3 regions of the Escherichia albertii genome follow, and region 2 is predicted to be linked to each of the others. Evidence: predicted binding sites of a transcription regulator. Region 2 holds the regulator's gene; each other region holds the start of a gene.
The links. Region 2 encodes CRP, which controls carbon source genes, mostly activating them, when cyclic AMP is high. Its sites were predicted from a motif close to ATGTGANNNNNNTCACAT; they were not measured.
Positions count from the first base shown of each region.

Region 1: the regulator CRP is predicted to act here: its motif matches at 6,925-6,942, upstream of PS053_RS09440 (acetyl-CoA C-acetyltransferase).
Region 3: the regulator CRP is predicted to act here: its motif matches at 7,367-7,384, upstream of rbsD (D-ribose pyranase).

Region 1 is NZ_CP117568.1:1,935,685-1,946,787, reverse strand. Features, by position in the region: gene PS053_RS09475 (winged helix-turn-helix domain-containing protein) at 1-841, opposite strand, end outside; gene PS053_RS09470 (tetratricopeptide repeat protein) at 1,183-1,677, opposite strand; gene PS053_RS09465 (hypothetical protein) at 2,265-2,690, shown strand; gene PS053_RS09460 (hypothetical protein) at 2,832-3,314, opposite strand; gene PS053_RS09455 (winged helix-turn-helix domain-containing protein) at 3,307-4,116, opposite strand; gene PS053_RS09450 (helix-turn-helix transcriptional regulator) at 4,432-5,064, opposite strand; gene PS053_RS09445 (amino acid permease) at 5,529-6,758, opposite strand; gene PS053_RS09440 (acetyl-CoA C-acetyltransferase) at 7,014-8,195, shown strand; gene PS053_RS09435 (aspartate/glutamate racemase) at 8,689-9,381, shown strand; gene PS053_RS09430 (LysR family transcriptional regulator) at 9,386-10,303, opposite strand; gene lysA (diaminopimelate decarboxylase) at 10,425-11,103, shown strand, end outside.
Region 2 is NZ_CP117568.1:2,484,216-2,495,318, forward strand. Features, by position in the region: gene kefB (glutathione-regulated potassium-efflux system protein KefB) at 1-951, opposite strand, end outside; gene kefG (glutathione-regulated potassium-efflux system ancillary protein KefG) at 951-1,502, opposite strand; gene PS053_RS12160 (ABC transporter ATP-binding protein) at 1,639-3,552, shown strand; gene PS053_RS12165 (hydrolase) at 3,552-4,574, shown strand; gene PS053_RS12170 (YheU family protein) at 4,568-4,786, shown strand; gene PS053_RS12175 (phosphoribulokinase) at 4,840-5,709, shown strand; gene PS053_RS12180 (OsmC family protein) at 5,764-6,168, opposite strand; gene crp (cAMP-activated global transcriptional regulator CRP) at 6,470-7,102, shown strand; gene PS053_RS12190 (YccS/YhfK family putative transporter) at 7,153-9,243, shown strand; gene argD (bifunctional acetylornithine/succinyldiaminopimelate transaminase) at 9,353-10,573, opposite strand; gene pabA (aminodeoxychorismate synthase component 2) at 10,659-11,103, opposite strand, start outside.
Region 3 is NZ_CP117568.1:2,960,667-2,971,769, forward strand. Features, by position in the region: gene mioC (FMN-binding protein MioC) at 124-567, opposite strand; gene asnC (transcriptional regulator AsnC) at 658-1,116, opposite strand; gene asnA (aspartate--ammonia ligase) at 1,268-2,260, shown strand; gene viaA (ATPase RavA stimulator ViaA) at 2,263-3,714, opposite strand; gene ravA (ATPase RavA) at 3,714-5,207, opposite strand; gene kup (low affinity potassium transporter Kup) at 5,430-7,298, shown strand; gene rbsD (D-ribose pyranase) at 7,467-7,886, shown strand; gene rbsA (ribose ABC transporter ATP-binding protein RbsA) at 7,894-9,399, shown strand; gene rbsC (ribose ABC transporter permease) at 9,404-10,369, shown strand; gene rbsB (ribose ABC transporter substrate-binding protein RbsB) at 10,394-11,103, shown strand, end outside.

The sequences.
Region 1 (11,103 bases), 550 kb from region 2:
AAATATGTATTGCTTTCTCTATACTCTCAGTCGTAAATCTATATAGTGAATTTTTACCTGCACTAAGAGCAGTCAGAAGTATTTTATCTTTTTCGTTCAATTTCTTGCGTGACGATTCCTTTTTGGAACTCACTATTATTTTTCTTGAGGCGATAACATTTATAATGAATGGCGATATTGTTGTGAACTCATCTGGTTTAAGGTGTAAGCAAGCAACCAGATGATTATTCTTGGTGTCAATTATTTCAATATATAAGGTATTTAATCCCTCTTTTTTTTCAACTCTGCCAGTTACATAATAGTCAGGATTAAACCTTGCCAAAAATGAATTTATGGATTCTTCATCAATGCAATAATCAGTCGCAGCCAGAGGGTAGGTATATAAACCATCAGCCTCCTTTTCCGCAATTGATTGAACCAGCTCTTGATTAATTGCTAATACATCAACAGAACTGTCAGGGGAGTGAAATGGAAAGACGGCAATTGAATTATTATATGACTCACTGCTATTTATTTTTGTTTTATAGACTTGTGCGCTGAATCGATATCCTTTTCGATATACGGTTTCTATACAACGTTCATATCCAAATTTTGAGAAGATACAGCGTAAAGAATATATGCATCTGGTTAAGGACTCATCACTTACGACAACCGTTCGCCATACTTTTTCAATGATATTATCTTTTAGAACTACAGTACCTGCAGCTTCGAGAAGCACGAGTAATACCCCCAGTTCTTTCGGGGGAATGTAGAGTTGCTGTTTTCCTTTGGTCAGAATACCGTCTTTCGTAAGTGTTATTCCTTCCAAAAAATGATATGAAAAGTAGTCTTCTACATCCATTAGATAGCCTCTGTAAAATATATGATTAAGTGCATCCTGCATGAGTAAAACATAGTGATGCGGGTCATTCTCATGTTCATTAAATTAGTACACATAGGAATTTACTATTACTTTTTTAGATAATTTAACTCGTGTTGCGGAGCGTGTAATGTGAAAAAATCTTAAATGTTATACATGACTGATACCTTCTTAACTTATTGATATTTCAGTATATATTTGGTATTTAAGAATTAAGTTTGTATTAGTTATAAGGATTTAAGAATAAATATTATCGGTTGATTACGACTTATAAGATACATTACGACTATTAACACAGATTTTTAATCTAAAAAGATGGGGGATTAGTAGTTAATATCTTCACCATCATCGACCAGGAGTTCTATATATGCTTGTGCTTTATTTTTTATACGTTCATCATCACAATTATTTATAATGAAATTAAAGCAGTTTATTGCATTTTCTATATTTTTTGCCCCGATCTGGCATTGTCCCATACGGTAAATAATCAAAAAATCATTGAAGGGAGAAAGGTTATAGCTCAATTGAAATAGTTCATAAGCTTGCTGGTATTTTTTCTTTGACTGACATACAGCTGCATAGCCCTTTAGATATTCATAATTTTTGAAATCGTAGATGCAAAGGAGTCGGTAAAAATTTTCTGCATCAGACATCCTCCCTTTTTCATAGAAATCGTAAGCGTATGCATATATTCTGTCTAATAACTCGGGAGTTAGCCCATGAAGAGGCGCAAGGTCTTTTCCCTGGCTCAATGCCTCTTTGAGTTGCTCAGCCCATTCATCATTACTTTTGAATGTGACTGGTAAGTTTAGATTCATAATTACCCTCTATTATATGATGTGTTATTGTATGAGATTATTATCTGTGTCTTATCATCTAAATAATGTTTGTCTGGTGTGTTATATATATTTGAAGTATCACAGCAACATTCATTTTTACAATTTCTACATCTGTAAACTATTATTTATTGCAACCATGACATTTTTGCGTTTATTTTATTTGTTGATGGTTGTTTTTAGTCGGACAGTCTGACGATGATGCCAAATATCCTCTTTATATTCTTCTGAATCTATCAAAAATCGCTCATTTTTTCTTTTTTACTATATTTCTACTTTGTGAGTATTAAATGTCACTTAGCCAAAAACTTTCTTATAAATCAATTGATTATATTTTTATGCTGATGATGTTTGTAACATGCAATAGGCCTCTATGTTGTAGAGTTTTTAATAATATTTGGTTATGGCAATCAAAAATCTTTTAATCAAGGTCATCACCTTATGGAGACGTTGCACAGATTGACTATATTTGTTATCGGCACATTTGGATTATTTACTTTGGTATTGAGTTAAGGTGGTGAATAAAGCGAGTTGAAAAATATTTAAAGTTAATTAGCGAGGTTTATATTATGTGCATTGAGTTCTTGCAGGTTCATGAAATAGTCTATATTCATGACATAGCTAATACTGGTGCTAAAAAAAAGCCCAAAATACCGTTGCAAAAATTCCTGAGCGCTGAGACGGCTTCGACTCAAACAAGATCATGGGGCGCTATATCTGGTTTTGTATCTGTCAATACAGATAATAAACAAGGCGAACCAAAATGGATTAAGCATCAGCATATCGCAGATATAAAAAAGAATAATTTTTTGTTTACAGAAAGTGAAATTGCTTATCTTAATACGCTGCTCATACTTTCTTTTATTGAGGTATTACAGAATTTAAGTGTTAATATTAATATTATGATCTTCCATACGGCAGTCTTTTTAAAAAATAAAAATGCGCGTAGTGTACATGAAGAGTTTGACTTTTTCATGCTTAATAAATGTTGTTAATGGTTTATGCGCTTTGTGTTTTTCTGCTGCACGACTATTATTAATATTTTCATGAGAAGGATAACATAATCATATGTGCGGTAAAGTTTATACCACAAAAGTAGTGATTATAAATTATTGTTATTTTATAGTGTTATATATTTATTTACTACAGTATAATATTGCCCTATTTCCTACGGTGAATATGAAGCCATGCTTACCTTGCGTCAAAATATTATAGCTTAAATTTTTATCTGGATAAACATAGAAGTCTGGTAAAATTTCAGAAAGCTGTTGATCTTCGGTATTATCAATAATTGCAAGTTTGTCTATATTTTTTGAATGAAAGTGAGTGGTGTCGTAATTTTCACTCCAGATATAGTTAATATCTCGTCTGATAGTTGTTGTTTGCTTATTTTTTTGCAGCAATGTCCCACTCAGTGCGACTGTTCCCGTTTTGTTATCTTCTGAATACATAAAATCCAACGTAAGATTAGCTTGCTCCTGGCCATTGAATATAATCCAGTCTGCTGTACACTCTTCGGTATGCCTGAATATGCTCTCTGCATAATAATAAATGGTGAGGAGTATAAATCCACTGATAAAAGATAAAATAAAAAATAATGTTTTTTTTAACTTAAGCATGGTTAACCTCACGAAAAGAGAGGGTTACACAGCCAGCAACTTCATGAGTATTATAATTTTTTTTACATGCCATAACGATTAACCCTGGAGCGGCTCTGGATAGGGAAAAATAGAGCCATGGATATTTTTTACAGTCAATTCCTGATGTTAATATTAGAGACGTATATTTATCGTAATCTTTCATGCCATGTAAGCTATCTTCTGTAACATTAAAGTTGCAACCTTTTATTTCTGCGATTGATTTGTAATCGGCAAAAAATGGTTTAGGTTGATTGTGTTGCCATACTAAAAATGCGAATAAAAGCCCTGTGATGAATGCACTTAACATGGATAAAAAAGTCCTGTGGCATTTGCGTATTTCTTTGGTGAAGAATTTCTTCCTGACAATTGTCTCCTCTTTATAAGAGATAGTCGGCTGAAGGGCTGGCGTATTGTTCTCAGGAGAGTCAGATGTTGTGATGATCGATTGACGCTCAACGTTAACCGTATTTTCTATTTTGAATCCTTTTCTTGGTACCGTTGCAACCAGCGAATCACTTGTTTCTCCGACTGCTCGTAAGCCGCGTCTTATGATGGATATGTTTTGATATAAGGTATTGGTTGGCACGTGCATGCCTGCTTCTTCCCATACCTTTTTGAAAAAATCTTGCTGGGTGACTACATCGGGAAAAGCTTCAAGAAGAAGTGTCAAACAGCGACTGGCTGGCGTTGTCAGAACGATCGTAAGATCGGTGTTATGGACCGAGATCAATCTTTTTTTTTCGGGCCAGAATTCGATATTATCGTTTATAATCCAATACATACGCAAATTTATAAATAGAATAAATCAATAGAAAATATAGAGTTTTATCAGTATATTGTTATTCGTTCTATAAATATAGAACAATTTTTTATTCATATGATGAATTTAAATTATGTTGTTTATTTGCAACATTAAATGCTGATGTGATTAACATAATTTACATGTGTTGCAATAAGTGTTTATGTTTTTTGCCATTAGCTGAACAAGATAAAAAGATGAATACGAGTTAGCGCAACCTAATAAAAGTAACTTTATGTATAGGCGAAAATACGGACACACCATTAATGTCCGTATAACGACTATAGTAATATCATATTAATGGTGAATAGAATGAGAACGGATGAATAATTCGTTGATTTTACCTCCCATTCTCTTTTCAATACGTTGCTTATAAGCATAGATGCTACGGATGTCCATATCGAGCGCTTCTGCGATTTGATATGGATTGTAGCCAGAGACCATATATCCCATGATAGTAAATTCCATCTGGGTCAATGTATTGCCTTTAGTAAATGATAAGTACCGACCAATAAACAACTGTCTTATCTTTTCATTAGCTACATCAAGTCCATCATCATTATATATGATAGCTGATATAGCGGGAGTATGTTTGCGCCAGTAATTAGCTAAAGATTGCATATTTCTGTCACTTACCAGGACGATCCCCATATTTGTACTGGAGAGATAATCAATCCAGTCTTTTTCTAAAAACAAGCGTAGGAAACTTACTGAAAAATCAACGAATATGTATCCACTTAATCTGGCGTTGTGATTTTTGCTTAATATGCCTTCAATCATACCACGATTGAAATATGAGCTCTCTTCCGGCCACATACAAAAACATGCATTTGCGCAATACTGCAAGCGTGGTGACTCTTCGGGCATTATTTGGCAATGCATTGAACAGCTATTGCACGTAAGACTTTTAAATCGGCTACACAGTCCCATGTTCAGAACCTCCCTATTCATATTCATAGATAATTTCATAGTTTCATTCGTTATTGCTGATGTCAATACGTGCAAAATTATTAACCTTTTAGAGAAATATCATGATTATTCTGTATTTCATATAATTCTCATTTTTTATCGGAAGCTGGAATTATCCGTATTTATATTTTGTTTTTTTTCACAGGCTTGGCTTTTATCTTGATTACGTATGCGCAAGGAGTCGGAAAACCACTTTATCTATTAAGAATATCTATATTGCAAATTGCTTTCGGATGATTAGACAATAACCGTTAAAACCTAAAGGTGCATCTTAAATGTTCTTATTTAAGATATTTACTGATCTGATTATACTAATGGTCTGAAATCTAAGGAGGAAATCAATTCAGGAGATTCGGGATTTGCGGGGATTTAAAGAGAGTGGATGGTTCACTGTGCTTGCGTGTTGAACCATCCACTTCTGAAAGTTAGCTAAAGAACATTACTGATACGCACAGAATGCCTACGATCAGCGTAATCAGATTCCCAATTGACCGACAGGGTTTCAGCGCAGGGATGAGATACGTTGAAAGTGTTGGCATGATAAACAGAATCATGGCAATGAGCGGACCACTTATCGCGTAAATCATTGAAATAGCATTCGGGTTGATACAGCAGATGATAAAGGTAATCAGCGATACCAACATAATGGATAGTGCGCGGTTAAATGACCGGCTTTTTTTAATCCCTACCTGTTGTAATGTTGTTTTGACAACTTCAGTTGCACCTTCAATAACACCAAAGTAGGTTCCTAAAAATGATTTAGACATCGCCACTACCGCAACAATAATCCCGGAAATTGATAGCCAGGCTGGGGCATTTGGCAGCATAGAGAGCGCCGAAAGAATGGTAACGCCTTCCTTTTTTGCCGTTTCGATATAAGAAGACGGTATTGATAACAGGCAGCTAAAGACGAAGAACAACACGCTTACGCAGATGATGAGATAAGCGACCTTCATAATTTTTTTGCATTTATCCATAGCGAGTTCGCCATATTTTTCACGTCTGTCGATAGCAAACGTAGAAATAATTGGCGTATGGCTAAAGGCGAAAACCATCACGGGAATCGATATCCATATCTGGTGAAGGGTATTCTGATTGAATTCAACCTGGGCAGTTAGTAAAGATGGTTGCCAACTACCGATAAGGTAGATAGAAAGAAATAAGAAATAAGCAATTAATGGGAATACTAAAAACCCCATTACCCGGATTGTTGCGTGGCGCCCCATCAGAAAGATGAGATTCAGGATCAACACCACGCCGAAACTAACCAGCATACGGATACGCAGGTCAATAGTCAGATGTTTTGCCAGTTGTTCCGTTAATGAGTTTGTGATTGCCACGGCATAAATTAGAACAACGACAAAGAATGCAATGAAATAGAGAGTGGTAATCAAATTACCGATCTTCTTCCCATAGTAGTGCGTTACCGCGCCAGTGATCCCTTCTCCTGCCGAAGTTTTCGAGGAAAGGATGAATTGACACAAGGCCTTATGTGGCCAATATGTTAAGGGCCAGGCGACCAGTGCAGTAATAAACAGGACTACGGCTCCTGCTGAACCTAACTGAATAGGGAGAAAGAGCGTTCCTGCGCCAACGGCAGTGCCGTAGAGCGCGAAGCTCCAGAGAGTTTCTTCTTTTGACCAAATCTTAGACATTATTTGAACGTATCATCTACAAATTAAATAAAATGGAGGGCAATTTACCATAAACCAGGTGAAACATGGGAGATTAACGCCATATCAACCCATGCATTCGTATGTTAGTAGATGCAAACCTTGCGTGCCAGTTGGCTATCTCCCCCCTCATTTCAGCGTATCTCCTTTGTGATAAAAATCACTTTTACCAAACAATTATCATAACTATTTTTAACAATCATTTACTATTGCACGGTTAATTCGTGCGAGGTTGTGATGAAAGATGTTGTGATTGTCGGGGCGTTACGAACACCTATTGGTTGCTTTCGCGGAGCGTTGGCGGGGCATTCCGCTGTGGAGCTTGGCAGCCTGGTTGTGAAAGCGTTATTAGAACGCACCGGTGTTGCTGCACATGCGGTGGATGAAGTGATTCTCGGGCAGGTCCTGACCGCTGGGGCAGGGCAAAATCCGGCACGACAGTCGGCTATTAAAGGTGGCCTTCCTAACAGTGTCTCGGCAATTACTATTAATGATGTTTGTGGTTCCGGGCTAAAAGCACTGCATCTCGCCACTCAGGCGATTCAGTGTGGCGAGGCTGATATTGTTATTGCCGGTGGCCAGGAAAATATGAGCCGCGCGCCACATGTCCTGACTGATAGTCGAACCGGCGCACACCTTGGTGATAGCCAACTGGTTGATAGTCTTGTTCATGATGGTCTGTGGGACGCATTCAATGATTATCATATTGGCGTTACCGCTGAGAATCTGGCCCGCGAGTATGGTATCAGTCGTCAGTTGCAAGACGCTTATGCCCTTAGTTCACAACAAAAAGCGCGGGCGGCTATTGATGCCGGACGATTTAAGGATGAGATAGTCCCGGTCAGAACGCAAAACAATGGGCAGATACGGGTTGTTGATACCGATGAACAGCCTCGTGCTGACGCCAGTGTAGAAGGATTAGCCTGCTTAGATCCGTCATTTGATAGTCACGGCTCTGTTACTGCAGGAAATGCATCATCCATCAACGATGGCGCAGCAGCCGTTATGATGATGAGCGAAGTCAAAGCGCGAACGTTGAATTTACCTGTGCTGGCTCGTATTCGCGCATTTGCCAGTGTCGGCGTGGACCCCGCACTGATGGGCATTGCCCCCGTATATGCGACTCGTCGTTGTCTGGAACGTGCGGGTTGGCAACTGGCCGATGTCGATCTTATTGAAGCTAACGAAGCTTTTGCCGCGCAGGCGCTTTCCGTCGGTAAAATGCTCGAGTGGGATGAGCGCCGGGTTAATGTCAATGGTGGCGCCATTGCTCTCGGTCATCCAATTGGCGCTTCTGGCTGCCGTATTCTGGTTTCTCTGGTTCATGAAATGGTGAAACGCAATGCACGCAAAGGGTTGGCTACACTCTGCATTGGCGGTGGTCAGGGGGTGGCATTAACGATAGAACGCGATGAATAGCTCTGTATTTCTTTCCCGTCTGTTAAACGTCTGCTGTCATTAATTCATTTTATGATAATGGCTGGCTCGTTAATCTCCTCGATTTATTATTACAGCCCTGCCACTCAAAAACTGGCGGGGTTTTTGATTTTTTCGAATCAGCATAGTCCATACTGTAGCTATAAAATAATCCATATCTATGCTATTTCCGGCCTGACACCTGTATTAATCACGTATTTTTTTACCTGTGTTATTACTCTGTGCTGGCAGGAAAAAATGGTTACTATCAATACGGAAATCAGCTTTAACGCCGCGACCTCGACGTGATATGCGCCGCGTATTTTCAAAATGGCGGGAGAGAAGTTGAGAAATATCGGCGTCTGATTTTACAGGCCGGATATGCTGTACATCCGACCTTTTTTCCGTTAATAGAGATCGGATTCGAGGCCGTTAAGGTGGTTGTTACGTTCCTTATTTTGCCTTGCTGCATTAACTCATATGTCAGGAGAAAGGAATGAAAACAATTGGTTTACTGGGCGGCATGAGCTGGGAATCCACAATCCCTTACTATCGTTTGATAAACGAGGGAATTAAGCAGCGGCTTGGTGGGCTTCATTCTGCGCAAGTGTTACTGCATAGCGTTGATTTTTATGAAATAGAAGAGTGTCAACGGCGCGGGGAATGGGATAAAACAGGCGATATTCTGGCCGGGGCGGCGCTTGGCCTACAGCGTGCGGGGGCAGAAGGTATCGTGTTATGTACTAATACGATGCATAAAGTGGCTAAGACGATTGAATCTCGTTGCTCGCTGCCTTTCTTACATATAGCGGATGCCACCGGGCGAGCGATTCGTCGGGCCGGAATGACACGCGTGGCGCTGTTGGGAACGCGCTACACCATGGAACAGGATTTTTATCGCGGACGGCTGGCGGAGCAATTTTCTATTAACTGCCTGGTGCCGGCTGCGGATGAACGGGAGAAAATTAATCAGATCATTTTTGAAGAACTGTGCCTCGGGCAATTCACCGAAGCATCACGCGCTTATTATGCGCAAGTGATTGCTCGCCTCGCAGAACAGGGAGCGCAGGGCGTTATTTTTGGCTGTACTGAAATAGGTTTACTGCTGCCGGAAGAGCGCAGTGTTCTGCCTGTGTTCGATACGACGGCAATCCATGCCGAAGATGCTGTGTCCTTTATGCTGTCGTAATGCTCTATAAAATAGCCTCAAGCGAGGCAACCAGTTTTGGTAAGCCTATTTGTAAGTGCTCACTAAATGTCTGAACCAGTGCTGATGACGGACGATGCAGGGGGCGAATCAGACTTACGGTGAAGGGAACTGCAATACTGAATCGCCGCACGACTAACCCACTTGCCGCATAATCCAGAGCAGTGAGTGGATTAACCACGGAAACGCCAGCACCTGCGCGAACCATTGCGCAGATTGACGCGGCGCTGTGGGTTTCCACTATCATTCGCCGTTTAACCTGATGTTCATTAAAGAGCTGATCCAGCAACTGGCGATAGCTGTCGCTACGGGAAAGGCTGATGTAGTTCTCACCGTGGAAATCTTCCGGTGTTAATACTTCTTTTGCCGCCAGCGGATGACACGCCGGTAAAACACAAACTTCATCTAATGACAGTAATTCGGTACGTTCTGTTCCCGCAGGCGTGTGTAGCGTCTCAGTGAGTCCTAAATCATGGCGTTGGGCTGAAAGCCACTCTTCAAGTAATGGTGATTCTTGCGGCACGATATTTAAGCTGACTTCAGGATAGCGAGCCAGAAACGGTTGCAGCAGCGGAGGTAAAAAAGACTGTGAAAATACTGGCAGGCAGGCAATAGAAAGCTCGCCCTGCCGAAACTCGCGCAGGCTTTCCGCAGCACTGACAATGCGATCCAGTCCGTACCATGAGCGCTGTACCTCTTCAAACAGGCGTAATCCTTGTACCGTGGGATGCAATCTTCCACGTACGCGCTCAAACAATTTCAGCCCGATGACTTTTTCAAAACGCGCCAGCTCACGGCTGACGGTTGGCTGTGAGGTGTGCAGTAGCTGTGCCGCTTCAGTCAGGCTTCCTGCTGTCATAACTGCATGAAAAATTTCAATATGACGTAAGTTAACGGCGGCCATCTGCATTCTCCTGCTATCCGATATTCCATATCATTTTTGCATAGACTCAACATAAAACGATATTTTTTATTCTTTTTATGATGTGGCGTAATCATAAAAAAGCATTTATTTGGAGTTTGCTATGCCACATTCACTGTTCAGTACTGATACCGATCTCACCGCTGAAAATCTGTTGCGCTTACCCGCAGAATTCGGTTGCCCGGTGTGGGTCTATGATGCACAAATTATTCGTCGACAGATTGCCGTTCTGAAACAGTTTGATGTGGTGCGCTTCGCTCAGAAAGCCTGTTCCAATATTCATATTTTGCGCTTAATGCGTGAACAGGGCGTGAAGGTGGATTCTGTTTCGTTGGGGGAAATCGAGCGCGCCCTGGCGGCAGGATATAACCCACAAACGCATCCTGACGACATTGTGTTTACCGCCGATGTTATTGATCAGGCGACGCTCGAGCGCGTTAGCGAACTGCAAATTCCGGTGAATGCTGGCTCTATTGATATGCTTGACCAACTTGGACAAGTGTCGCCAGGGCATCGCGTGTGGCTGCGCGTTAATCCGGGGTTTGGTCACGGCCATAGCCAAAAAACCAATACCGGTGGCGAAAACAGTAAGCACGGTATCTGGTATACCGATCTTCCGGCTGCTCTGGAAGTGATACAACGCCATCGTCTGCAACTGGTCGGCATTCATATGCACATCGGTTCCGGCGTCGATTATGCGCATCTGGAACAGGTGTGTGGCGCGATGGTGCGGCAGGTCATCGAATTTGGTCAGGATTTACAGGCTATTTCTGCTGGCGGTG
Region 2 (11,103 bases):
GCCATACAGTCGCGCCAACAGATACAGCACGAGAATTTTCACCGCCACCAGCACAACCACGCTTATCACTACCCACAACAGATGGATATAAAGTACGCCAGGGTTGAGCGACATGCCGACCGAGATAAAAAATAGCCCGAGCAGCAAGCCTTTAAACGGATCGATAGCCGTTTCCAGTTCATGGCGATATTCACTTTCCGCCAGCAGCACGCCCGCAATAAACGTACCGAGCGCCATCGACAGCCCCAGCACATCCATAAACAATGCGGACCCCAACACCAGCAGCAGCGTCGCGGCGGTGAACACTTCCCGCACGCCGGAAGCCGCAATAAAACGAAATACCGGACGTAACAAATAGCGCCCGCCAATCAGCATGCCGACAAACGCCAGCACCTTCATACCGACCTTCATCCAGTCGAAATGCTCATCTGCCGATCCCGCCAACAACGGCACTAATGCCAGTGCCGGGATCACCGCCAGATCCTGAAACAGCAAAACCGAAAAACCTAGCTGTCCAGATTCGCTGCGATTCATCCCTTTCTCACGCATCAGCTGCAACGCCATTGCGGTTGAAGACATCGCAAGGCCAATGCCCCCCACCGCCGCCGCCTGCCAGGAGAAATCCGTCAGTATCAATAATCCCGCCAGCAACGCCGCGCTTAACAGCACCTGTGCCGCGCCTACGCCAAAAATCGAACGCCGTAGTTGCCAAAGTTTGGAGGGATTCAACTCCAGACCGATGATAAACATCAGGAACACCACGCCGAGCTCCGAAAAGTGGAGGATCTCATCGACGTCGCTAATAAACCCAAGCCCCCACGGGCCAATCGCAATCCCTGCCAGCAAATATCCCAACACAGCGCCAATGCCCAGCCGCGATGCTAATGGCACCGCAACCACCGCCGCGAAGAGAAACAACACTCCCGCGAGTAAAAAATCGGAACCTTCCATCAGCGACCTCCCGCAGGGAGCGGATTTGCCAGCCAGTCACCGTAGGCTCTGGCATGACTCGCCAGCTCCTGTGCGCTTTGCCGTCTCGCCCGGTAAATAATGATGGGGCTTAACCAGTGCATCCGACACATGCCCGCCGTCAATTCAAAGGGCCGCAGGACATCGCTCATCGGATAACGATTTAACGCGTCATAGCGATAGGCACTTTCCGGCTCGCCGGTGGTGATCACACTGCGCCAGTACTTTCCCGTCAGTTGATTTCCTTCCGGCCCGCTGGCAAAACCACGGCTTAACACCCGATCCAGCCACTCTTTCAGTAACGCCGGGCAGCTGTAGGTATAAAGAGGATGCTGAAAAACAATCACCTCGTGTTCGCGCAGCAATGCCTGCTCACGGGGGATATCAATAAAAAAGTCGGGATAGTGCGCGTAAAGGTCGTGCACGGTAACATTGCTGAGCTGCGTAGCCGGTTTAAGCAGCACCCGGTTTGCCACCGAGTCCTGAGATTCCGGATGGGCATACAGCAGCAAAACTTTCGCTGGCTGAGACATCATCCCCCTCCCGGTATGGTTTTGTGTTTTGTGTCGCGTCGCTGTTTTGGGCTACCATTGCGCCCGGTGCGGCAGCTCGCCCATACACTACATTATCATAATGATAATTTAACATAGTCTGAACATACGGCGCCTTATGATTGTTTTCTCCTCGTTACAAATTCGTCGCGGCGTGCGCGTCCTGCTGGATAATGCCACCGCCACCATTAACCCTGGTCAGAAAGTCGGCCTGGTGGGTAAAAACGGCTGCGGTAAATCTACCCTGCTCGCATTGCTGAAAAATGAAATCAGCGCCGACGGCGGCAGCTACACCTTCCCTGGTAGCTGGCAACTGGCGTGGGTGAATCAGGAAACACCTGCACTACCCCAAGCAGCGCTGGAATATGTCATTGATGGCGACCGCGAATATCGCCAACTGGAAGCACAACTCCACGACGCCAACGAACGTAACGACGGGCACGCCATTGCCACCATTCACGGCAAGCTGGACGCTATCGACGCGTGGAGTATTCGTTCCCGCGCCGCCAGCCTGCTGCACGGCCTCGGTTTCAGCAATGAGCAACTGGAGCGTCCGGTGAGCGATTTCTCCGGTGGCTGGCGTATGCGCCTTAACCTCGCTCAGGCGCTGATTTGCCGTTCAGACTTACTGCTGCTCGACGAACCGACAAACCACCTCGATCTCGATGCCGTTATCTGGCTGGAAAAATGGCTGAAGAGCTATCAGGGTACATTGATCCTGATCTCCCACGACCGTGACTTTCTCGATCCGATCGTCGATAAAATCATTCATATCGAACAGCAAAATATGTTCGAGTACACCGGTAACTACAGCTCCTTTGAAGTACAGCGCGCTACCCGTCTGGCGCAACAACAGGCGATGTACGAAAGCCAGCAAGAGCGCGTGACACATCTGCAAAGTTACATCGATCGTTTCCGCGCCAAAGCCACTAAAGCAAAACAGGCCCAAAGCCGCATTAAGATGCTCGAGCGTATGGAGTTGATTGCTCCCGCGCACGTCGACAACCCGTTCCGCTTTAGCTTCCGCGCACCGGAAAGCCTGCCAAATCCGTTGTTGAAGATGGAAAAAGTCAGCGCAGGCTATGGCGATCGCATTATTCTCGATTCGATAAAACTGAATCTGGTACCGGGTTCGCGCATTGGTCTGTTAGGCCGCAACGGCGCAGGTAAATCAACATTAATCAAACTGTTAGCTGGAGAGCTGGCGCCAGTCAGCGGTGAAATTGGTCTGGCGAAAGGGATCAAACTCGGCTACTTCGCCCAGCATCAACTGGAGTATCTGCGCGCCGACGAATCACCTATTCAACATCTGGCACGTTTAGCGCCGCAAGAGCTGGAGCAAAAACTGCGTGATTACCTCGGCGGCTTTGGTTTCCAGGGCGATAAAGTAACGGAAGAAACGCGCCGCTTCTCCGGTGGGGAAAAAGCCCGCCTGGTACTGGCGCTGATCGTCTGGCAACGTCCGAATCTGTTGCTGCTCGACGAACCGACCAACCACCTCGACCTCGACATGCGCCAGGCACTCACCGAAGCGTTGATCGAATTTGAAGGCGCGCTGGTCGTCGTTTCGCACGACCGCCATTTGCTGCGTTCCACTACTGACGATCTCTATCTGGTTCACGATCGTAAAGTCGAACCGTTTGACGGCGATCTGGAAGATTATCAACAGTGGTTGAGCGACGTACAAAAACAGGAAACTCAAACCGACGAAGCGCCGAAAGAGAACGCCAACAGCGCCCAGGCGCGTAAAGATCAGAAGCGTCGGGAAGCAGAATTACGTGCGCAAACTCAGCCCCTGCGTAAAGAGATTGCTCGTCTGGAAAAAGAGATGGAGGCGCTAAACACGCAACTGATGCAGGCGGAAGAGAAACTTGCCGACAGCGAACTGTACGACCAGAGCCGTAAAGCAGAACTGACCGACTGCCTGCAACAACAAGCCCGCGCCAAATCCAGACTGGAAGAGTGTGAAATGGCGTGGCTGGAAGCCCAGGAACAACTTGAGCAGATGCTGCAGGAAGGCCAAAGCAACTGATGGCGCAGATAACGGCAACCGATCTCAACGACGCCAGCAGCAGTGCTGAGTTCACCCCCATGCGCGGTTTCAGTAATTGCCATCTGCAAACCATGCTGCCGCGTCTGTTTCGTCGTCAGGTGAAATTCACCCCGTACTGGCAGCGGCTGGAACTGCCCGACGGCGATTTTGTCGATCTCGCGTGGAGTGAAGATCCCGCACAGGCGCAATATAAACCGCGTCTGGTTGTGTTTCACGGGCTGGAAGGCAGCCTCAATAGCCCTTATGCGCATGGTCTGGTCGAGGCGGCGAAAAAGCGCGGCTGGCTGGGCGTGGTGATGCATTTTCGCGGCTGCAGCGGTGAACCAAACCGTATGCACCGCATTTACCATTCGGGAGAAACCGAAGACGCCAACTGGTTTTTACGCTGGCTGCAACGCGAGTTTGGTCATGCGCCAACGGCTGCCGTCGGCTATTCGCTCGGTGGTAATATGCTGGCCTGTTTGCTGGCTAAAGAAGGCAATGATCTCCCGATTGATGCGGCAGTGATTGTCTCCGCGCCGTTTATGCTGGAAGCCTGTAGTTATCATATGGAAAAGGGCTTTTCCCGCGTGTATCAGCGTTACTTGCTGAACCTGTTAAAAGCCAATGCTGCGCGCAAACTGGCGGCCTACCCCGGTACGCTACCGATTAATCTCGCGCAGTTAAAATCGGTACGTCGCATTCGTGAATTTGACGATCTGATCACCGCCAAAATTCACGGCTACGCTGACGCTATCGACTATTATCGTCAATGTAGCGCCATGCCGATGCTCAATCGGATAGCCAAACCGACGCTGATTATTCACGCCAAAGACGATCCGTTTATGGATCATCAGGTGATCCCGAAACCGGAAAATTTACCTCCTCAGGTGGAGTATCAACTGACTGAACATGGCGGTCACGTCGGCTTCATTGGCGGTACGTTATTCCACCCGAAAATGTGGCTCGAGTCACGCATTCCTGACTGGTTATCAACGTATCTGGAGGCGAAATCATGTTGATTCCCTGGCAAGACCTCTCCCCCGAAACGCTGGAAAATTTAATTGAAAGCTTTGTGTTACGTGAAGGCACCGATTATGGTGAACATGAGCGCACACTTGAACAGAAAGTCGCCGACGTCAAACGCCAGCTACAGTGCGGAGAAGCGGTGCTGGTGTGGTCGGAACTGCACGAAACGGTCAATATCATGCCGCGCAGTCAGTTTCGCGAATAACCTGCAACCGTCGGCGGACGAGATAATAATGATAGCTAAGTCATGGAGTTACTATGTCTGCCAAACATCCGGTCATTGCGGTAACAGGATCCAGCGGCGCGGGGACCACCACCACCAGCCTCGCGTTTCGCAAAATATTCGCGCAGTTAAATCTGCATGCAGCCGAAGTGGAAGGCGACAGTTTTCACCGCTATACCCGCCCGGAAATGGACATGGCGATCCGCAAAGCGCGCGATGCCGGGCGGCATATCAGTTACTTCGGCCCCGAGGCTAACGATTTCGGCCTGCTGGAACAGACCTTCATTGAATACGGTCAGAGCGGTAAAGGGAAATCTCGTAAATATCTGCACACCTACGATGAAGCGGTACCGTGGAATCAGGTGCCGGGGACATTCACTCCGTGGCAACCGCTGCCGGAACCCACTGATGTCCTGTTTTATGAAGGTTTACACGGCGGCGTAGTCACGCCACAGCATAACGTTGCGCAACATGTGGATTTACTGGTCGGCGTGGTGCCTATCGTTAACCTTGAGTGGATTCAAAAGCTCATTCGCGACACCAGCGAGCGCGGGCACTCACGAGAGGCGGTAATGGACTCAGTTGTGCGTTCAATGGAAGACTATATCAACTACATCACGCCGCAGTTTTCCCGCACCCATATTAACTTCCAGCGCGTTCCCACTGTCGACACCTCAAATCCGTTCGCGGCAAAAGGTATCCCGTCGCTGGATGAAAGCTTTGTGGTGATCCATTTCCGTAATCTGGAAGGTATTGATTTCCCCTGGCTGCTGGCGATGTTGCAGGGTTCATTCATTTCTCACATCAATACATTAGTAGTGCCAGGCGGCAAAATGGGTCTGGCAATGGAGTTAATTATGCTGCCGCTGGTACAACGCTTGATGGAAGGGAAGAAAATCGAGTAACTCACTTTTGAAGCCGGATAGAATATTATCCGGCTTCATACTTTAATCATGAAATCACGCGTCAACCACTTCATACGAATGGGTAATATTCACTGCTTTTTCCAGCATTAGCGCCACCGAGCAATACTTTTCGGCTGAGAGATCCACCGCACGCGCAACCGCTGCGTCTTTTAAGTCACGACCAGTGACAATAAAATGCAGATTAATGTGCGTAAACAGGCGTGGCGCCTCTTCGCGGCGTTCAGAGGTCAGTTTTACTTCACAATCGACCACATCCTGACGCGCTTTTTGCAGAATAGACACCACATCAATGGCACTACAACCACCTGCCGCCATCAACACCATTTCCATCGGACTGGGGGCTTTATCGCCAGAATTGCCGTCCATTAAAATCTGGTGACCAGAGGCGGATTCGCCCAGAAAAGTTAACCCTTCGACCCACTTCACACGCGCTTGCATAATTGGAACTCCATTGCATCAATTTTCCTGACAGAGTACGCGTACTGACCAAATCGCGCAACGGAAGGCGACCTGGGTCATGCTGAAGCGAGACACCAGGAGACACAAGGCGAAAGCTATGCTAAAACAGTCAGGATGCTACAGTAATACATTGATGTACTGCATGTATACAAAGGACGTCACATTACCGTGCAGTACAGTTGATAGCCCCTTCCCAGGTAGCGGGAAGCATATTTCGGCAATCCAGAGACAGCGGCGTTATCTGGCTCTGGAGAAAGCTTATAACAGAGGATAACCGCGCATGGTGCTTGGCAAACCGCAAACAGACCCGACTCTCGAATGGTTCTTGTCTCATTGCCACATTCATAAGTACCCATCCAAGAGCACGCTTATTCACCAGGGTGAAAAAGCGGAAACGCTGTACTACATCGTTAAAGGCTCTGTGGCAGTGCTGATCAAAGACGAAGAGGGTAAAGAAATGATCCTCTCCTATCTGAATCAGGGTGATTTTATTGGCGAACTGGGCCTGTTTGAAGAAGGCCAGGAGCGTAGCGCATGGGTACGTGCGAAAACAGCCTGTGAAGTGGCTGAAATTTCATACAAAAAATTTCGCCAACTGATTCAGGTAAACCCGGATATTCTGATGCGTCTCTCTGCACAGATGGCGCGTCGTCTGCAAGTCACTTCAGAGAAAGTGGGCAACCTGGCGTTCCTTGACGTTACAGGTCGCATCGCGCAGACGCTGCTGAATCTGGCCAAACAGCCTGATGCCATGACTCACCCGGACGGTATGCAAATCAAAATTACTCGCCAGGAAATCGGTCAGATTGTCGGCTGTTCCCGTGAAACCGTAGGGCGCATCCTGAAGATGCTGGAAGATCAAAATCTGATCTCCGCACACGGTAAAACCATCGTCGTTTACGGCACCCGTTAATCCCGTCGGAGTGGCGCGTTACTGAATAGCGCGCCATTTTGTTTAACCCGATGTGGCGCAGACTGATTTATCATCCCGATATCAACTATGCACTACGCCAAACGCTGGTGCTATGTTTGCCCGTGGCCGTTGGGTTAATGCTTGGTGAGTTAAGATTTGGTCTTCTCTTCTCCCTGGTTCCTGCCTGCTGTAACATCGCGGGGCTTGATACTCCCCACAAACGTTTTTTCAAACGCTTAATCATTGGCGCGTCTCTGTTTGCTACCTGTAGTTTGCTGACGCAACTCTTACTGACAAAAGATGTTCCCCTACCCTTTCTACTGACCGGGTTAACCCTGATGCTTGGCGTCACTGCCGAACTGGGGCCTTTACACGCTAAATTACTCCCCGCATCGCTGCTGGCTGCCATTTTTACCTTAAGTCTGGCAGGATACATGCCAGTCTGGGAACCGTTGCTTATCTACGCATTAGGCACGCTCTGGTACGGGCTGTTCAACTGGTTTTGGTTCTGGCTCTGGCGCGAACAACCGCTACGCGAGTCACTTAGCTTGCTGTACCGTGAACTGGCAGATTATTGCGAAGCCAAATATAGCCTGCTTACCCAGCATACCGATCCTGAAAAAGCATTGCCGCCGCTGCTGGTGCGCCAGCAAAAAGCCGTTGATTTAATTACCCAGTGCTATCAGCAAATGCATATGCTTTCCGCGCAAAATAATACCGATTACAAGCGGATGCTGCGTATTTTCCAGGAAGCGCTGGACTTACAGGAGCATATTTCGGTCAGTTTGCATCAACCTGAAGAGGTGCAAAAGCTGGTCGAGCGTAGCCATGCTGAAGAGGTTATCCGCTGGAATGCGCAAACCGTCGCCACTCGTCTGCGCGTACTGGCTGATGACATTCTTTACCATCGCCTGCCAACACGTTTTACGATGGAAAAGCAAATTGGCGCACTGGAGAAAATTGCCCGCCAGCACCCGGATAACCCCGTAGGGCAGTTCTGTTACTGGCATTTCAGTCGCATTGCCCGCGTGTTGCGTACGCAAAGGCCGCTTTATGCTCGCGACCTGTTGGCCGATAAACAACGCCGGATGCCTTTACTCCCGGCGTTGAAAAGCTATCTCTCATTGAAGTCTCCGGCGTTGCGTAATGCCGGACGACTGAGCGTGATGTTAAGCGTTGCCAGCTTGATGGGAACTGCTTTGCATTTACCGAAATCGTACTGGATCCTGATGACCGTGTTGCTGGTAACGCAAAATGGCTATGGTGCGACTCGCTTGCGGATTGTGAATCGTTCCGTCGGAACTGTCGTTGGGTTAATCATTGCAGGCGTGGCGCTGCACTTCAAAATACCGGAAGGCTACACCCTGACGCTGATGCTACTCACCACGCTCGCCAGCTATCTGATATTGCGCAAAAACTACGGCTGGGCGACGGTCGGTTTTACCATTACCGCCGTGTATACCCTGCAATTGCTGTGGCTGAACGGCGAGCAGTACATCATTCCTCGTCTTATCGATACCATTATTGGTTGTTTGATTGCTTTCGGTGGCACGGTCTGGCTGTGGCCGCAATGGCAGAGCGGCTTATTGCGGAAAAACGCCCATGATGCTTTAGAAACCTATCAGGAAGCGATTCGTCTGATTCTGAGTAAAGATCCACAACCTACACCACTGGCCTGGCAGCGAATGCGGGTGAATCAAGCGCATAACACCCTCTATAACTCATTAAATCAGGCGATGCAGGAACCCGCATTTAACAGCCATTACCTGGCCGATATGAAACTGTGGGTAACGCACAGTCAGTTTATTGTTGAGCATATTAATGCCATGACTACACTGGCGCGGGAACATCGGACATTACCGCCGGAGCTGGCACAAGAATATTTGCAGTCTTGTGAAATTGCCATTCAGCGTTGTCAACAGCGGCTGGAGTATGACGAACCGGGAAGTTCTGGCGATACCAATATTATGGATGCGCCGGAGATGCAGCCGCACGAAGGTGCGGCAGGTACGCTGGAACAGCATTTACAGCGGGTTATTGGTCATCTGAACACCATGCACACCATTTCGTCGATGGCGTGGCGACAGCGACCGCATCACGGGATTTGGTTGAACCGCAAGTTGCGGGATTCGAAGGCGTAATCAATTCATTGCCTGGAGCAAACCGTAGGTCGGATAAGGCGTTCACGCCGCATCCGACACCTTTTGTCTGATGCGACGCAAGCTGCGTCTTATCAGGCCTGGGTCCGTTTTACGCCCCAACCACCTTCGCCATGGCGCGGGCAAAACGTTGCATCCCTTCGTCGATATCAGCGTCTTCCACCACCAGCGACGGTGCAAAGCGCATTACATCGGGGCCGGCATTCAACACCATGACGCCAGCCTCAGCGCCCGCATACAGGAAATCACGCGCCCGACCTTTGTACTGTGGTTTCAGCTCAGCGCCAATCAACAACCCCATACCGCGAATATCGCTAAACACATCGTACTGCTGATCTATCTTCTGCAAATGGTCAACAAAACGCTGGCGTTTCGCGTGAATACCTTCCAGCACCTCCGGCGTATTGATGATATCAAAGGCCGCGCCCGCCACCGCACAGGCCAGCGGATTACCGCCGTAGGTTGAACCGTGAGAACCCGGATGAAACGCAGAAGCAATTTCTGCCGTAGTCAGCATGGCGCTAATCGGGAAGCCGCCGCCTAAGGCTTTCGCAGAGGTCAAAATATCCGGCGTCACGCCATAGTGCATATAGGCAAACAGATCGCCGGTCCGCCCCATCCCGCACTGCACTTCATCAAACACCAATAATGCCTGATGCTGATCGCACAACTCGCGCAAGCCTTGCAAGAATTCTGGCGTCGCTGCCGTCACGCCGCCCTCTCCCTGAATCGGCTCAACAACGACCGCGCAGGTATGATCATCCATCACGGCTTTTACTGCGTGGAGATCGTTAAAGGGAACGTGGATGATGTCTGCCGGTTTTGGCCCAAAGCCGTCGGAATATTTGGGCTGCCCGCCCACCGAGACGGTAAACAGCGAACGACCATGAAAAGCGTTGTGGAAGGCAATAATTTTGGTTTTGAACGGGCTATGGCGCACACAGGCGTAATGGCGTGCCAGTTTAAAGGCTGTTTCGTTAGCTTCCGTGCCGGAGTTCATAAACACTACGCGTTCGGCAAACGTTGCCTCAATCAGTTTACGCCCAAGACGCAGCGCCGGTTCATTGGTGAAAACGTTACTGATATGCCATAGCGTTTCCCCCTGGGTTTTTAACGCTTCCACCAGCGCCGGATGGCAATGGCCTAACGCCGTCACCGCAATCCCCCCCGCGAAATCGATGTACTCCTTGCCCTGCTGATCCCAAATTCGGCTGCCCTGACCTTTTACTGGAATAAACTCCGCCGGTGCATAAATCGGCAGGATCACTTCATCGAAAGTCGCACGTGTAATTGCTGTTTGTTCAGTTGCCATCTCATGATCACCCTGTTACGCATAAACCAATGTGAAATTATAATCACAAAATATGCATAAAAAATCACCCGATAGCAACCACAAATCAGCGATGCAGAAAATTAGCCAGCAGTTGATGCCCTTGTTCGCTGAGAATACTTTCTGGATGGAACTGTACGCCTTCCAGATCCCACTGGCGATGGCGAATTCCCATAATCTCACGGGTTTCGCTCCAGGCAGTCACTTCAAAACACGCGGGTAATGAGTCGGGTTCCACCACCAGCGAATGGTAGCGTGTCACGGTGAGTGGATTTGCCAGCCCCTTAAATACGCCCTCACCGTTATGCGTAATCGGTGAAGTTTTGCCGTGCATGACCTTTGCGGCGCGCACAACTTTGCCGCCAAATGCCTGCGCCATTGCCTGATGACCGAGGCAGACACCAAGAATCGGCAAACGTCCGGCATAGTGGCGAATAACGTCAAGGGAGATCCCGGCTTCATCGGGCGTACAGGGGCCAGGCGAGATGACAATTTTCTGCGGTTTAAGGGCG
Region 3 (11,103 bases), 480 kb from region 2:
TGGGATCAGAATGAGGGGTTATGCACAACTCAAAAACTGAACAGACGTTGTTCTTTGGATAACTACCGGTTGATCCAAGCTTCCTACCAGAGTTATCCACATGCGATCGCACGATCTGTATACTTATTTGAGTAAATTAATCCACGATCCCAGCCATTCTTCTGCCGGATCTTCCGGAATGTCATGATCAAGGATGTTGATCTTCAGTGTTTCACCTATCTGTTTCGCACCTGCATTTTTGAGTTCAGCGTCAAGTTTATCGATCGCTCCACAAAAAGTGTCGTATTCGCGACTGCCAATGCCGATTGCGCCAAAGCGTACTGCAGAAAGATCGGGATTCTGTTCCTGCAACGCTTTATAGAAAGGAGAAAGGTTGTCTGGAATATCTCCGGCACCGTGGGTAGAACTGATAACCAACCAGATCCCGGCGGCAGATAACTCTTCTAGTAGCGGGCCATGTAGCGTTTCGGTGGTAAAACCTGCCTCTTCCAGCTTTTCAGCCAGGTGTTCTGCTACATATTCGGCACCGCCGAGGGTGCTGCCGCTGATAAGAGTGATATCCGCCATAAACCGCCACCTTATATTAAGAGTGGCGTATTGTACGCTGTGAACGCGCTGGGATCTACCTGTGGAAAAGTATGGGATTAAAAAAGCCGATCATGGCTTGATAGTACGCATGATTGGGTTCTGCAGAACGATCAGAGTCTCGGTGGATTGAATTTCATCAATTGTTTGGATCTTGTTGATAAGTACATGCTGAAGGGCGTCGATTGAGCGACACATTACTTTAATAAAGATGCTGTAGTGGCCGGTGGTGTAATAGGCTTCGGTAACTTCATCGAGGCTTTCCAGTTTTGCCAGTGCGGAAGGATAGTCTTTGGCGCTCTTTAATATAATGCCGATAAAGCAACCTACGTCGTAACCGAGTTGTTTAGGGCTAACATCAATACGCGCGCCGGTAATGATCCCCGCCTGCTTCATTTTCTCTACACGAACGTGAATGGTTCCAGGGCTTACGCCGAATTGTTTCGCCAGTTCAGCGTAAGCAGTACGCGCATTGCCCATCAATGCTTCCAGGATACCGCGATCCAGATTGTCGATTTGATAATTTTCCATAGGATTTTCTTATGTATATTGATGATTCTTTCTATTTTAGCTTTGTTTTTTGATGAATCAAAAGTAAGTAAAGCTTTTTATTGAATGGTTATTGCGTATGAGCCATTTTTTGTTGCTTAATCATAAGCAACAGGACGCAGGAGTATAAAAAATGAAAACCGCTTACATTGCCAAACAACGTCAAATTAGCTTCGTGAAATCTCACTTTTCTCGCCAACTGGAAGAACGCTTAGGGCTGATTGAAGTCCAGGCGCCAATCCTTAGTCGTGTAGGAGATGGCACGCAGGATAACTTGTCAGGCTGTGAAAAAGCGGTGCAGGTAAAAGTGAAAGCGCTGCCTGATGCCCAGTTCGAAGTGGTTCATTCACTGGCGAAGTGGAAACGTCAGACCTTAGGGCAACACGACTTCAGCGCGGGCGAAGGGCTGTACACGCATATGAAAGCCCTTCGCCCCGATGAAGACCGTCTTTCCCCGCTGCACTCGGTCTATGTTGACCAGTGGGACTGGGAACGCGTAATGGGCGACGATGAGCGTCAATTTTCCACCTTGAAAAGCACGGTAGAGGCGATCTGGGCGGGAATTAAAGCAACCGAAGCTGCTGTTAGCGAAGAGTTTGGTCTGGCGCCGTTCTTGCCGGATCAGATCCACTTCGTACACAGCCAGGAGTTACTGTCTCGTTACCCGGGTCTTGATGCCAAAGGGCGTGAACGTGCAATTGCAAAAGATCTTGGCGCGGTATTCCTTGTCGGGATTGGCGGCAAGTTGAGTGATGGTCACCGTCACGATGTGCGTGCACCGGATTATGATGACTGGAGCACCCCTTCTGAGCTGGGGTATGCGGGTCTGAACGGCGATATTCTGGTCTGGAACCCGGTACTGGAAGATGCGTTTGAGCTTTCTTCAATGGGGATTCGCGTGGATGCCGACACGCTGAAACATCAACTGGCGCTGACCGGTGACGAAGATCGCCTGGAGCTGGAGTGGCATCAGGCGCTGTTGCGCGGTGAAATGCCGCAGACTATCGGCGGTGGGATCGGCCAGTCTCGTTTAACCATGCTACTGCTGCAACTGCCGCATATCGGCCAGGTTCAGTGCGGTGTCTGGCCAACGCAGGTCCGTGAAAGCGTTCCTTCCCTGCTGTAATTTTATCGCCGCCAGCGTCTGAGCAGGCGGCTACGTATCCCGGTATCAAAGCGCCAGATATGATCGAAAATGCGCATGATGCCGGGTTTGCCGTGCGCCGACATAGCTACAGCATGAAAGCGATGCTGATGTACCCGCTGCAACTCTTTCACTTTACTCATCACGTCGTCAGGCAATCGCTGGGCGATAAAATCAGAAATCACTACCGCATCGGCGTCAAACCATTCCCGACTTTGTAAGCGTTCCATTATGGCGCGAAAACAACTGGCAAGATCGGTGCCGCCACGAAACTGCTGACTTAAAAAACGGATCGCTTGTTCGATGCCTTGCGGGCCTGATAGTTCATAACGGACTATTTCGGTGGAAAATAACATAATAAAGCAGCGACGATTTTCAGCGAGGGCAATGCGCATTAGCGCCAGACAAAACGCCTTCGCACATTGTTCGTTAAAGCCGCCCATTGAGCCGGATGTATCGACACAGACGATAAACGGCCCGCGCGGCTGTTCGTCGTAATCTTTATGAACCACCGGACGTTCAATAACTTTCTCGCGCCATGATTCACCATGCAGGCGATAGGTGAGCAACTGCTTTTCCACCAGCCGACGGTAAAATTCATATTCCAGTTCGGTGATCCCCAGCGTCGCCAGTTCTGGCGGAAGTAACCGTAAAATATCATCGCTTTGTTGCAGGCCATCAACCTGTTCAGGGACGGTCGCCGGTTCGCGCACCATTGTACGGAAGGTTTCCATTTGTGCGTCATTACGCGGTATCGATTTTGCCTCCCGCGAGCGACCGAGTTGTTCTGCCAGACGTTTCAGTTCCGGCTGTTCGTTAAGAAATTCACCATATTTCACAATCAACTGATAGTCGCCGCGTTTGAGTTGTCCGGCACTCATATCCCACAGGCGACCGGCTGCGGTGTTGTTTTCTGCCAGAACCGGTTCAAGCTGGCCGCTTAGCGTCATTCGTTCCTGAACTTCGCTCAACAGTTGTTCGCGCTCTTCTTCTAACAACTGCTGATTTAAGGCCGTTGCTTGCACGATCAGGTTTAAGCGCCAACGCTGGAGAAAAAGTGTGTGTAATGCTGGAGTGATAGTGCTGTTAGTATCAACCAACTGCTGGGCTTGCCCGGCCCAGGGAGAGTGCAGGCGATGCAGTAAGCCCAGAATCTGCGGTAGTTGCACAATAAACTGCGGTGTGGAAAGAAGCTGGCTTTGTTGATAGCACATCACCTCTTCGGTGAGCTCTGCTGGGACGGTTGCGTCCTTCAGACGACGACGCAACGTCTCACGCCAGCGGGGAATATCATCCGTAATTGCCGCCTTCAGCCGCGGGAATTTTTCGAAAAAGACCACTAGCTGTGGTGAGGCCAGCAACGCGATGATCATATCTTCGAGCAATCCTTCTTCGCTGACGGCCAGCATTACATTGAGTGTATCCAGGTTCAGCATTATTGTAGCGCCTGGCGAATCTGGGTGCCGACATCCTGTAGGCTGGCTTCGATACGGCCTAACCAGTCATTATGGATAAACAGACATTTTTGTTGATCGTTGAACAGGGCGCGTTGCTTATGCCAGTCGCTTTCAAGTTCTTCCAGTTGTTGTTTGATTTCGTCCGGTAGACCTTCCGCGGATGTGCCGGGTAGCGCCAGCGTACTCCCCTGTAAACTCACATCACGTACAACAAGATGCTGGGCGCTATCTACTTCCATATTCAGCTTCTGGGCAAATCCGATACCATTTAATTTGCCGCGAATCTCGCCGCCTTTGTTCAGCCACTGTTCCAGCGCGCTGCGCTCAAAAGCGATATGTACGACTTCCATATCATGCAGTTTTAGCGGTTTTTGCAGTAGCAGGGTCAGAGTGGGCGCCGTAACGTCGACAGGAAGTTGATACTGCGGACGACGACTGAATATGCCGCCCAGACGAATTACCGTAAAGGCTGTTTTATCTCTTTGTTGCTGCTGGAGTTGCAGGTGGCGCTGTACAATCGCACCCAGCCGCGTCAACATGCCTTGTTGCTGCCATGCGTGACCGGTCATCAATACGTCAATTTGTTGTTGAATCAAATTCAGGCTTTGGGCGTCATACCACAGGCAATCTTTCAGCAAGATGAGATCAACCGGGGCAACCGCATTACGATCGCTAAAAAAGGCGCTGGCTTGTAGTAAACGGATCGCTTTTTTCCAGCGACGATCGGAAATGTAAGGGGCATCCGGCAATTTATCCAGTTGCTGGCGCAGCATAAAAATCAGCTCAAATACATGATCGGGCAGCGTAATTTCACTAATCTCTTTTTGCCAGCGTTCATACTCTTCGTCCGTAACTTGCAATGCAGGTGGAACCGGATTGTCGTTTTCATCCTGTTGGCCAGTCAGCATGGAGCGGAAATTCGCTTTATCCTGCACTTTATCTAACCACAGACGAATCAGCATACGGTCATACAATGCTTCCAGGCTGCTGTCTGCTTCTGGCAGTTCGTTGGAAGCAGCCATCAGCAGGCGCATAGGAATTTTTTCAACATGGGCGCCATTGCGGAAGTGACGTTCATTAATGGCTGTCAGAAGAGTGTTAAGTATCGCCGGACCCGCTTTCCAGATCTCATCAAGAAAGACGATTTCCGCTTCCGGCAGGTATCCGCAGGTTAAACGCTCATAGCGACCTTCATCTTTTAATGCCTGAATAGAAAGCGGACCAAAAACTTCTTCCGGGGTGGAGAAACGGGTCATCAGATATTCAAAAGCGCGCGCATTCTGGAAAGCGAATTTTAAACGCCGGGCAATCAGACTTTTTGCAATACCTGGCGGGCCGAGCAGGAACACGCTTTCGCCGCTTAATGCCGCTAATAAACACAGGCGGATGGCGTGGCTACGTTCATAAAGTCCCTTTTCCAGCGCACTGCTTAGACGGGAAATTCTTTCCGCTAATAAATGAGGGTGAGCCATAATGAAGTTGTGTCCTTTCGCCAAAAGTTCTGTGTAAACTGCGAGTATAGACGTTTCTTGTTGGTGGCTAAAAGAGTCTCAAAGGAGGGCTATTTTTCTTTGAGCCAGGTTAATGTGCCCGCATTTAGGTGTACGATTTTGCTATTAATCGTGCATACTGTGCGCTTTTTTGTGGGCCAAGGGACTACGCACACATTTCATATTTCAACGAAAGACTAGTCTATGAGCACTGATAATAAGCAATCGTTGCCCGCGATAACCCTCGCGGCGATTGGAGTTGTCTACGGCGATATTGGTACCAGCCCTCTATATACGCTTCGTGAATGTTTGTCCGGTCAGTTTGGTTTTGGCGTTGAACGCGATGCCGTGTTTGGCTTTTTATCGCTGATCTTCTGGCTGCTAATCTTTGTGGTTTCCATTAAATATCTCACCTTCGTCATGCGTGCGGATAATGCCGGAGAAGGGGGAATTCTGACGTTGATGTCGCTTGCCGGGCGTAATACATCGGCGCGAACGACCTCATTGTTGGTGATTATGGGGTTAATTGGCGGCAGTTTTTTCTACGGTGAAGTCGTCATAACACCCGCTATTTCGGTGATGTCCGCTATCGAAGGTCTGGAAATCATCGCCCCGCAACTGGATACCTGGATAGTTCCCCTCTCAATTATCGTTCTCACTTTACTGTTTATGATTCAAAAACATGGCACCGCCATGGTTGGTAAGCTGTTTGCGCCGATCATGCTGACCTGGTTTTTGATTCTGGCAGGGCTGGGCTTGCGCGGTATTATTGCCAATCCAGAAGTGCTGCATGCCTTAAACCCAATGTGGGCGGTTCATTTCTTCCTTGAGTATAAAACCGTCTCTTTCATTGCATTAGGTGCGGTAGTGCTGTCAATCACCGGCGTTGAGGCGTTGTATGCGGATATGGGGCACTTTGGCAAGTTTCCGATTCGCCTGGCGTGGTTCACCGTTGTATTACCGTCTTTAACGCTCAACTACTTCGGGCAGGGGGCGCTGCTGTTAAAGAATCCAGAAGCAATTAAGAATCCCTTCTTCCTGCTGGCGCCGGACTGGGCGCTGATCCCGCTGCTGATTATCGCCGCACTGGCGACAGTAATTGCCTCGCAGGCGGTGATTTCTGGTGTTTTTTCGCTCACGCGTCAGGCGGTACGTCTGGGATATTTGTCGCCCATGCGCATTATTCACACTTCAGAGAGAGAGTCCGGGCAAATCTATATTCCGTTTATTAACTGGTTGCTTTATGCCGCTGTCGTTATTGTGATTGTCAGCTTTAAGCACTCCAGCAACCTGGCGGCGGCGTACGGGATTGCGGTGACCGGAACAATGGTTCTGACCTCTATTCTTTCGACCACCGTGGCGCGCCACAATTGGCACTGGAATAAGTACTTTGTCGCGCTGATCCTGATTGCCTTCCTGTGTGTGGATATTCCACTGTTTACCGCTAACCTCGATAAACTGCTCTCCGGTGGCTGGTTGCCTCTGAGTCTCGGGACGGTGATGTTTATCGTGATGACTACCTGGAAGAGTGAGCGTTTCCGCCTGCTGCGACGGATGCACGAACATGGCAACTCTCTGGAAGCGATGATTGCTTCGCTGGAGAAATCACCGCCCGTTCGCGTGCCCGGGACCGCGGTGTATATGTCGCGTGCAATCAACGTTATTCCCTTTGCGCTGATGCATAACCTGAAACATAACAAGGTATTGCATGAGCGGGTTATTCTGTTAACTCTGCGCACCGAAGACGCGCCATATGTCCATAACGTCCGTCGGGTACAGATTGAACAGCTTTCGCCGACCTTCTGGCGTGTGGTGGCAAGTTACGGTTGGCGAGAGACGCCAAATGTGGAAGAAGTCTTCCATCGCTGTGGCCTGGAAGGGTTAAGTTGCCGAATGATGGAAACTTCCTTCTTTATGTCACATGAATCTCTCATCCTCGGTAAACGACCGTGGTACTTACGTCTGCGCGGCAAACTGTATCTGCTGCTGCAACGTAATGCACTGCGCGCGCCGGATCAGTTTGAAATTCCACCAAACCGGGTTATTGAACTGGGTACTCAAGTAGAGATTTAACCCTAAACGCCTCCTTTTTTCATAAAAGGAGGCGTTTTTATTTTCATGTTTACTCACGATGTAAAACGTTTCGATGTTGATCACATTTCTGTAACGTCGCGATAGTTTTTCCTGTTCAGTCAGGATTAAACTGCGGGTCAGCGAAACGTTTCGCTGATGGAGAAAAAAATGAAAAAAGGCGTCGTTCTTAATTCTGACATTTCGTCGGCGATCTCCCGTCTGGGGCATACCGATACGCTGGTGGTGTGTGATGCGGGTTTACCCATCCCTAAAAATACAACACGTATCGATATGGCATTAACCCAGGGCGTACCTTCTTTTATGCAGGTGCTGGGCGTTGTGACAAGCGAAATGCAGGTCGAGGCAGCCATTATCGCGGAAGAGATCAAACAACATAATCCGCAACTCCACGAAACGTTGCTCACTCACCTTGAGCAGCTGCAAAAACACCAGGGAAATACCATTGAAATTCGTTACACCACGCATGAACAATTCAAACAACAAACCGCAGAAAGTCAGGCGGTAATTCGCAGCGGAGAATGTTCTCCGTATGCGAATATCATTCTCTGTGCTGGCGTGACGTTCTGAGGCCGTCATGGAAGCGTTACTACAGCTTATAGGTATCGATAAAGCGTTCCCGGGCGTAAAAGCCCTCTCGGGCGCCGCGTTAAATGTCTATCCGGGGCGTGTAATGGCGCTGGTGGGCGAAAACGGCGCGGGTAAATCCACCATGATGAAAGTGCTTACGGGTATCTATACTCGCGATGCCGGTACGCTTTTATGGTTGGGTAAAGAGACCACCTTTAATGGACCTAAATCCTCTCAGGAAGCTGGGATCGGCATTATCCACCAGGAACTGAACTTAATCCCACAGTTGACCATTGCGGAAAACATTTTTCTTGGTCGTGAGTTTGTCAATCGCTTTGGCAAAATTGACTGGAAAACCATGTATGCCGAAGCGGATAAACTGTTAGCCAAACTTAACCTGCGCTTTAAAAGCGACAAGCTGGTGGGCGATCTTTCCATCGGTGATCAGCAGATGGTTGAAATCGCCAAAGTGCTGAGCTTTGAGTCGAAAGTCATCATTATGGATGAACCGACTGATGCGCTGACCGATACCGAAACTGAATCCTTGTTCCGCGTCATCCGCGAGTTGAAATCGCAAGGCCGCGGTATTGTCTATATCTCCCACCGCATGAAAGAAATTTTCGAGATTTGCGATGACGTTACCGTTTTCCGTGACGGGCAATTTATTGCTGAGCGCGAAGTGGCATCACTGACCGAAGATTCGCTGATTGAGATGATGGTGGGCCGCAAGCTGGAAGATCAGTATCCACATCTGGACAAAGCGCCGGGAGATATCCGCCTGAAAGTCGATAATCTCTGCGGACCTGGCGTTAACGATGTCTCTTTTACCTTACGCAAAGGCGAAATTCTTGGCGTCTCTGGTTTGATGGGCGCTGGGCGTACCGAACTGATGAAAGTGCTCTACGGCGCACTGCCGCGCACCAGCGGTTACGTCACCCTGGATGGGCATGAAGTCGTTACCCGTTCACCGCAGGATGGCCTGGCGAATGGCATTGTGTATATCTCCGAAGACCGTAAACGTGATGGTTTAGTGCTGGGCATGTCAGTAAAAGAGAACATGTCGCTGACTGCGCTGCGTTACTTCAGCCGTACTGGCGGCAGTCTGAAGCATACTGATGAACAGCAGGCGGTGAGTGATTTTATTCGCCTGTTCAATGTAAAAACACCGTCGATGGAACAGGCGATTGGTCTGCTCTCTGGCGGTAATCAGCAAAAAGTGGCTATTGCCCGCGGTCTGATGACACGCCCAAAAGTATTGATCCTTGATGAGCCTACCCGCGGCGTGGATGTCGGTGCGAAAAAAGAAATTTATCAACTGATTAACCAGTTCAAAGCCGATGGTTTGAGCATCATTCTGGTGTCATCGGAGATGCCTGAAGTATTAGGCATGAGCGATCGCATCATCGTTATGCATGAAGGGCATCTCAGCGGGGAATTTACTCGTGAGCAGGCCACCCAGGAAGTGTTAATGGCTGCCGCTGTGGGCAAGCTAAATCGCGTGAATCAGGAGTAAAAAAATGACAACCCAGACTGCCTCTGGTCGCCGTTATTTCACGAAAGCGTGGCTGATGGAGCAGAAATCGCTTATCGCTCTGCTGGTGCTGATCGCGATTGTCTCGACGTTAAGCCCAAACTTTTTCACCATCAATAACTTATTCAATATTCTCCAGCAAACCTCGGTGAACGCCATTATGGCGGTCGGGATGACGCTGGTGATCCTGACGTCAGGAATAGACTTGTCCGTCGGTTCTCTGTTGGCGCTGACCGGCGCAGTGGCTGCATCTATCGTCGGCATTGAAGTCAACGCGCTGGTGGCTGTTGCTGCGGCGTTGGCATTAGGGGCTGCAATTGGCGCGGTAACCGGAGTGATTGTGGCGAAAGGCCGTGTTCAGGCATTTATCGCTACCCTCGTGATGATGTTGTTACTGCGCGGCGTAACGATGGTTTACACCAACGGTAGCCCGGTAAACACCGGCTTTACCGAGAATGCCGACCTGTTTGGCTGGTTTGGTATTGGTCGTCCGCTGGGCGTACCGACGCCAGTGTGGATTATGGGGATTGTCTTCCTCGCAGCCTGGTACATGCTGCATCACACGCGTCTGGGGCGTTACATCTACGCGTTGGGCGGTAACGAAGCCGCAACGCGCCTTTCTGGTATCAACGTCAATAAAATCAAAATCATCGTCTATTCTCTTTGTGGTCTGCTGGCGTCACTGGCCGGGATCATTGAAGTGGCGCGTCTTTCCTCTGCGCAACCGACGGCGGGGACGGGCTATGAACTGGATGCTATTGCGGCGGTGGTTCTGGGCGGTACAAGTCTGGCGGGCGGTAAAGGTCGCATTGTTGGGACGTTGATCGGCGCATTAATTCTTGGCTTCCTTAATAATGGTTTGAATTTGTTAGGTGTTTCCTCCTATTACCAGATGATCGTCAAAGCGGTGGTGATTTTGCTGGCGGTGCTGGTAGACAACAAAAAACAGTAATAACGACTACAGGACATCTTGAATATGAACATGAAAAAACTGGCTACCCTGGTTTCCGCTGTTGCGCTAAGCGCCACCGTCAGTGCGAATGCGATGGCAAAAGACACCATCGCGCTGGTGGTTTCCACGCTTAATAACCCGTTCTTTGTTTCCCTGAAAGATGGCGCGCAGAAAGAGGCGGATAAACTCGGCTATAACCTGGTGGTGTTGGACTCCCAGAATAACCCGGCAAAAGAACTGGCGAACGTGCAGGATTTAACCGTTCGCGGCACCAAAATTCTGTTGATTAACCCGACGGATTCTGACGCAGTGGGTAATGCTGTGAAGATGGCTAACCAGGCGAACATCCCGGTTATCACTCTTGACCGCCAGGCCACGAAAGGTGAAGTCGTGAGCCACATTGCTTCCGATAACGTACTGGGCGGTAAAATTGCGGGCGATTACATCGCGAAAAAAGCAGGTGAAGGTGCCAAAGTTATCGAACTGCAAGGTATTGCCGGAACATCCGCGGCTCGTGAACGCGGCGAAGGCTTCCAGCAGGCCGTTGCTGCTCACAAATTTAACGTCCTTGCCAGCCAGCCGGCAGATTTCGACCGCACCAAAGGTTTGAACGTGATGCAGAATTTGCTGACCGCTCATCCAGATGTGCAGGCTGTATTTGCACAGAACGATGAAATGGCGCTGGGCGCACTGCGCGCACTGCAAACTGCCGGTAAATCGGATGTGATGGTTGT